2 linked regions of the Actinopolymorpha singaporensis genome follow. The protein of the gene in region 2 interacts with the protein of the main gene of each other region in a pairwise test. Links are inferred from orthologs where the notes say so. Each region holds a gene or a part of one and is shown on either strand. Other genes may lie near its edges.

Region 1 (3,423 bases), 2.5 Mb from region 2 along the record:
CCTACCGCAACGAGCGGGCGTTCTCCGCGGCGTACGACCTGCTCGGCTGCCTCCCGGCGACGCTCGAGCCGCGCGCGACCGGGCACATCCCCGAGATCGTCGCGCTGATCGGCCGGCTGATCGAGGCCGGCCACGCCTACGCCAGCGGCGGCGACGTGCTGTTCGACGTACGGTCGTTCGCCGACTACGGCGCCCTGTCCGGTCAGCGGGTCGATGAGGTCCAGTCGGCCGGCGACACCGAGAACGCCGAGGCCAAGCGCGACCCGCGCGACTTCGCGTTGTGGAAGCGGGCCAAGCCAGGTGAGCCGAGCTGGGACACGCCGTGGGGTCCGGGCCGGCCGGGCTGGCACATCGAGTGCTCCGCGATGTCGACGAAGTATCTCGGCCGGGAGTTCGACGTCCACGGCGGCGGTATCGACCTGGTGTTCCCGCACCACGAGAACGAACGCGCCCAGTCGCTGGCGGCCGGCGACCCGTTCGCGCGCTACTGGCTGCACAACGCCTGGGTCACGATGTCCGGGGAGAAGATGAGCAAGTCGCTCGGCAACTCCCTGCTGGTTCAGGAGGTCGTCCGCCGCGACGTCCGCCCGGTCGAGCTGCGTTACTACCTCGCCTCGCCGCACTACCGCTCGATGATCGAGTACTCCGAGGAGGCGCTGCACGAGGCGGCCGCGGCGTACCAACGACTGGAGGGCTTCGTCGAGCGAGCGGTGGAGTTCGTCGGGGAGGGCGGGGACGCCGACGGGGAAGGCTGGACGTCGACCCTGCCGGAGGCGTTCGTCCAGGCGATGGACGACGACCTGGGCGTCCCCCAGGCGCTCGCGGTGGTGCACGCGGCCGTCAGGGACGGCAACACCGCCCTGGCCGCCGACGACAAGGCGACCGTCCGGGCGCGACTGCTCGAGGTGAGGTCGATGCTTTCGGTGCTCGGCCTGGATCCGATGGACCCGCGCTGGCGGCGTACGGCCGGACAGGACGACGCCCTCCGCGCGGTGGCAGACACGCTGGTGCGAGCATTGCTGGTCCAGCGCGAGGAAGCGCGGGCCCGGCGGGACTGGGCGGCGGCCGACGCGGTGCGGGACCAACTCAGGGACGCCGGCGTGGAGGTCACCGACACTCCGCACGGTGCCCGGTGGGACGTCGCCGGCCGGAGCTGACCGAGGCCGGCCGAGGGCGCGACCCGGCTGATCGACGTACGACATCGAGTGGGTGGAGGCTGGCGTGGCCGGCAACAGCAAGCGTCGGGGTGCGATCCGGCAGCGGTCCTCGGGCAACCCGACGGCGGGCTCGGGCGGGCGGGTCCGCCGCGGCCTGGAGGGCAAGGGGCCGACGCCACGGGCGGAGGACCGGCCCTACCACAAGGCTCACAGGCGGGTGCAGGCCCAGAAGCGGGCGGCCGCCTCGGCGGATGCCCGGCGCGGCGGGTCCGGCCGGGCAGGCGCGGGCGGCCGCGCCGGTGACCGGCCGGAGTGGATCGTCGGCCGCAACCCCGTCGTGGAGACCCTGCGATCCGGCGTACCGGTGAAGACGGTCCAGATGGCGGAGCGGATCGACCGCGACGACCGGGTACGCGAGATCCTTCGGCTGGCCGCCGAGAACGGCGTCCCGCTGCTGGAGGTCACCCGGCTGGAGCTGGACCGGCTCACCAGTGGGGCCGTCCACCAGGGCGTGGCGGTGCAGGTGCCGCCCTACGAGTACGCCGACCCCGACCAGCTGCTCCAGGACGCCATCGACAGCGGTGAGCCGCCGCTGCTCGTGGCGCTCGACGGCGTCACCGACCCGCGCAACCTGGGCGCGGTGGTCCGCTCGGCGGCGGCGTTCGGCGCGCACGGAGTGGTGGTCCCCGAGCGCCGGTCCGCCGCGATGACCGCGGCCGCGTGGAAGACCTCGGCCGGAGCGGCGGTGCGGGTGCCGGTGGCCCGGGCGGTCAACCTCAACCGCACGCTGAAGGCGTACCAGAAGGCCGGGCTGCGCATCGTGGGGCTGGCCGCGGAGGGCGAGGGCGACCTCGCCGAGGTGGCCGACCTCGACGGCCCGGTGGTGCTGGTCGCGGGCTCGGAGGGCAAGGGGCTGTCCCGGCTGGTCCGCGAGACCGCCGACGACCTGGCGCGGATCCCGATGCACTCGGGTACGGAGTCGCTGAACGCCGGGGTCGCCGCCGGCATCGCGTTGTACGAGGTGGCCCAGCAGCGAGCCAGGTCCGCGGCTGCCGAGTGAGCGCGGCGTCCGCGTCCCCGGCGGAGTCCGGGTCCCCCGCGTCCCCGGCGCGGGTGGAGCTGGAGTTCGTGGTCCGCGACGACCCGCGGTTCGCGGCCTGTCATGCGTCGACGGTGCTGCCCCTCCCGGGCGGACCGCTGGCGGCGTGGTTCGGCGGGAGCCGCGAGGGTGCCGGCGACGTGGCGATCTGGCTGTCCCGGCGTACGCCCGACGGCTGGTCCCGCCCGGCGCGGGTGGCCGACGAGGACGGCCTGCCGCACTGGAACCCCGTGCTGTTCGTGCCTCCCGGCAGTGACGCGGCCGGTGAGGTCTGGCTGTTCTACAAGGTGGGCCGGCAGATTCCCTCGTGGCGCACCCGGGTGATCGTGTCCGGTGACGGCGGCCGCACCTGGTCGGCGCCCCGCGAGCTCGTGCCCGGCGACGAGGGCGGGCGCGGCCCGGTGAAGAACAAACCGATCGTGCTCGCCGACGGAGGCTGGCTCGCGCCGGCGTCCGTCGAACGCCCGGACACCTGGGACGCGTTCGCCGACCTGTCGTACGACCGGGGGCGTACCTGGCAGCGCAGCGACTTCGTACCGGTGGACCACGCGACGTTCCCCGGCAAGGGGATCATCCAGCCCACAGTCTGGGAGTCCGCGCCCGGCCAGGTGCACATGCTGGTGCGCAGCAGCTGCGGGTGGGTGTGCCGCAGCGACTCCGCCGACGGCGGCCGGACCTGGAGCACGGCGGTGCCGACGTCCCTGCCGAACAACAACAGCGGGATCGACCTCGCCCCGCTCCCCGACGGCCGGCTGGTCTGCGTCCACAACCCGGTCGGCAGGTCGTGGGGCGTGCGGACGCCGCTCACCGCGGCGATCTCCGCCGACAACGGCCACAGCTGGCGGCACTGGGCGACGCTGGACGACGAGCCGGCCCGAGACGGGGATGCGGACCGCAACGTCGAGGACCGGGAGTTCTCCTACCCGGCCGCGGTGACCGACGGTGAGGGAGTCACCGTGACCTACACGTGGCGGCGCCGCGGGATCAGGTCCGCCCGTCTCACTCCGCAAGACGCGTGACAGAGTACGCGTGAGGCCGCGTCGGTAAGAGTCCGGCCGTACGGACGCCTTCCCAACGTCGAGGAGGACCCGCCATGCCGGTCGAACGCCTGCTTCCCACGCCAGAGGCGCACGACCTCCTCGACCTGACCCGGGAGATCGCCGCGGA
Region 2 (3,432 bases):
CGCCTACCGGGGGCCGGACGCGCCGTTCGGAACGGTTGGATCCACCCGGGACCAACCCCTCTAAGCTCCACGCTTGTGGACGAAGAGCAGAACGCGGGCGGGCCGGTCAATCCGTACGGCGCCCTGACCGACGTGCCGGGCGTACTGGTGGGCCAGGTCGAGCGCGTGGGTGGCGGCTGGCTGACCGGCGTCACGGCGGTGATCCCGCCCAACGGGACCATCGGTGCGGTCGACGTACGCGGCGGTGGGCCCGGTACGCACGAGACCGACGCGCTGGCGCCCGGGACGCTGGTCGACACCGTGGACGCTGTGACGCTGGCCGGCGGGAGTTCGTTCGGGCTGGCCGCCGCCACCGGCGTGCAGCGCTGGTGCGAGGAGCAGGGGCGCGGCGTCGCCATCGGCCCGGAGGCCGTGGTGCCGGTGGTGCCGGCCGCGATCGTCTTCGACCTCGGCAAGGGCGGCGACCTCCACAACCGCCCGGACGCCGACCTCGGCTACGCCGCGGCCGCCGAGGCCGCCGACGGCGCGGTCCGCACCGGCTGCGTCGGAGCGGGTGCAGGCGCGTCGTTCAGCCTCCCCCGGCTCAAGGGCGGCGTGGGTACGGCAAGTGTCCGGCTCCCCGGCGGCATCGTGGTCGGTGCGCTGGTGGTGGCCAACGCCTACGGTTCGCCGTGCCTGGACGACACGGGTGCGCTGCTGGCCGCGCAGTACGTCACCGACGAGGCGTTGCGGCCGGGAGTTCCGTCGCCCACGGAGCACGCCCGGGTGCAGGCCGGCCCGACGACCGTGGCAGGGGGTTCGGGCGAGCAGCCGGACGTCCTGAACACCACCCTCGCCGTCGTGGCCACGAACGCCCGGCTCACCCACCCGCAGACGCAGCGGATGGCCGCGGCGGCACACGACGGACTGGCCCGGTCGGTCCGGCCGGTGCACACCCTGGTCGACGGGGACTCGATCTTCGCCCTGGCCACGGGAACGACCGACGCGGTCGCGGCCGCACCGGTGTCCTGGCCCGGCGCCGCCGAGATCGGTGGCGTGGCCGCGGTGCAGGCCGCCGCCGCCGACGCGGTGACGCTGGCGATGGTGGACGCGGTCCTCGCCGCGACGCACGTACGGACGCCGGCCGTGGACCTGCCGGGCTACCTCGACCGCTATCCGTCCGCGCGCCCGCCCGGGCGCTGAGGCGGGTCGAGCCAAGGCGCCTGCCGAACGCCGTCCGGCAGCCGAGCAGACCCTAGGTTCCCTCGGCTGCCCGGACGTAGCGGTAGGCGTCCGGCAGTGCGGCGGCGATGTCCTCGGCGACGATCGGCCCGCCGCGCGAGGCGAGGACGCCGGCCGTCTCGTGCAGGAAGCAGCCCACGCTGCCCGCGTCCAGCGGCGAAAGCCCGCCGGCCAGCAGTGCACCGCAGATGCCGGACAGCACGTCGCCGGACCCGGCGGTCGCCACCCAGGGCGTACCCACCGAGTTGACCCGGACGCGGCCGTTCGGCGACGCCACCACCGTCGTCGCGCCCTTGAGCAGCACGGTGGCGTTCCAGCGGTCGGCGGCCTCGCACGCGTAGTGCAGCCGGCGGGCGGTGACGTTCGAACGCTCCACCTCCAGCATCCGGGCCAGCTCGCCCTCGTGGGGAGTGAGCAGCACCTCGCCCTCGCACCGCGCGAGCACGTGGCGCAGCCCGTCGGCGTCGACGAGCACGGGTACGTCGTCGGCCAGCGCGCGGGCGACGTCCTCGGCGCGTTCGGGCGCGTCGCCGAGACCGGACCCGACCACCCAGGCCTGCACCCGGCCCTCGCCCGCGACCACCTCGGGCCAGCGCGCGCGAACGAGCCGGGCGGGCTCGTCCGGCCCGACGTAGCGGACCATGCCGAGCGGCCCGCCCAGGGCGCCGCTGACCGCGAGCACCGCCGCGCCGGTGTACTGGTCGGAGCCGGCCACCACGCCGAGTACGCCGCGGGTGTACTTGTGCGAGGTCCGGTCCGGCGCCGGCAGCAGGGCGGCGACATCGGAGGCCTGCAGCGACTCCACCACCGGATCCGGGAGGTACGGGCCGAGCCCGATGTCGACCAGGTGCACCACTCCGGCGGCGGAGGCACCCGGATCGACGAGCAGGCCCACCTTGTGGGTGCCGAACGTCACCGTCACCGCGGCGCGGACGTGCGGCTCGGGCGTCTCGCCGGTGTCCACGTCGATGCCGGACGGTACGTCGACCGCGACCACGGGCACGTCGTACCGCTCGACCAGCTCCATGACGGCGGCGGCCTCCGGTCGCAGGCCGGGCTTGCCCCCGATGCCGACGATGCCGTCGAGCACCAGGTCGGCACGGGCCACGGCGTCCTCGCGTTCGTCCTCGGGCACGACGTGACCACCCGCCGAGCGCAGCGCGGCCAGGCCACCGGCGTGCGCCTTGCCGGGGTCCAGCAGGATCGCGGCCACCCGGGCGCCGCGCCGGGCAAGCCGGGCTCCGGCGTACAGCGCGTCGCCGCCGTTCGCGCCCGATCCCGCCACGATCACGACGTCGGCGCCGTAGGCGCCGCCCAGGAAGTCCACACAGGCGGTGGCCAGCCCGGTGGCGGCACGGTCCATCAACGTGCCGTCGGGAACGGTCGCCATCAGCGCGGCCTCGGCGGCCCGGATCTGGACGACGGAGTGCGCGGTCCGCATCGGCTGCCGTCAACCCCTCTCGAGTACGACGACCGCCGACGCGATCCCGGCGTCGTGCGACATGGACAGGTGCATGGAGGTCACGCCCAGCTTCTCGGTCTGCCGGGCGACCGTGCCCCGGACCTCCAGCCAGGGCCGGCCGTCTCCGTCGGTGATCACCTCGGCGTCGTGCCAGCGCATGCCGACGGGGGCACCGAGCGCCTTGGCCAGCGCCTCCTTCGCCGCGAACCGGGCGGCCAGGCCCGCGATCGGCCGGGTCCGCTCGTCGTCGGTGAACAGCCGAGTGCGTAGTCCGGGTGTACGGTCCAGCGTCGCCTCGAATCGCTCGACGTCGACCACGTCGATTCCCAGCCCGACGATCATCCCTCCATCCTTGCGCATCGTTCCCGTCGTATGCGTAAGGCGGGCCCAGCCTCACGGGTGCCGGTCACGGCGGATCGGCGAGCGGCCGGGGGCGAACGCCTCGCGGTCGGCCTCCTCGCCCAGCGACGTGGACGCCAGGTGCTGCAACAACGCGGACAGCTCGGGATGCTCCTCCGGTCGCCATCCTTCGAGCCGCCGTCCCAGCGCTGCCCGGCGGGTGGCCACCAGCTGGTCGACCGCCGCCAGCCCGGACGGAGTGACCTCGAGGCGCCCGCCGTCGCGGCTGACGTACCCCGCCGCCAGCAGCGTGTCGACGTGCGGCCCGGCACGTTCGGGTGGCACCCGCGCCACCGCCGCCAGGTCGGCGGCCCGCGCCGGGCCCGCCCGCGCGAGCCGGCACAGCGCCC

What was found. Proteins that work in one complex are often made in the same cells at the same time.
Region 1: the proteins of BLU27_RS13695 (region 2) and rlmB interact in binary tests that used the Escherichia coli proteins (3 or more experiments, as listed by UniProt). The link is inferred for Actinopolymorpha singaporensis from one-to-one orthologs.

The regions. Positions count from the first base shown.
Region 1 is NZ_LT629732.1:506,588-510,010, reverse strand. What follows is about bases 363-3,219. They hold rlmB (23S rRNA (guanosine(2251)-2'-O)-methyltransferase RlmB), read left to right. Parts: upstream 363-1,221; coding sequence 1,222-2,217; downstream 2,218-3,219. Other genes in these bases: BLU27_RS02285 (sialidase family protein), read left to right, coding at 2,214-3,219; cysS (cysteine--tRNA ligase), read left to right, coding at 363-1,157. Outside these bases: more of cysS, read left to right, coding at 1-362; more of BLU27_RS02285, read left to right, coding at 3,220-3,275; BLU27_RS02280 (acyl-CoA dehydrogenase family protein), read left to right, coding at 3,350-3,423. UniProt on the Escherichia coli protein: Specifically methylates the ribose of guanosine 2251 in 23S rRNA.
Region 2 is NZ_LT629732.1:2,997,544-3,000,975, reverse strand. The notes cover bases 449-3,432. They hold BLU27_RS13695 (NAD(P)H-hydrate dehydratase), read right to left. Parts: upstream 2,663-3,432; coding sequence 1,235-2,662; downstream 449-1,234. Other genes in these bases: BLU27_RS13685 (MDR family MFS transporter), read right to left, coding at 3,077-3,432; BLU27_RS13690 (holo-ACP synthase), read right to left, coding at 2,672-3,025; BLU27_RS13700 (P1 family peptidase), read left to right, coding at 449-1,182. In the rest of the region: more of BLU27_RS13700, read left to right, coding at 76-448. UniProt on the Escherichia coli protein: Bifunctional enzyme that catalyzes the epimerization of the S- and R-forms of NAD(P)HX and the dehydration of the S-form of NAD(P)HX at the expense of ADP, which is converted to AMP.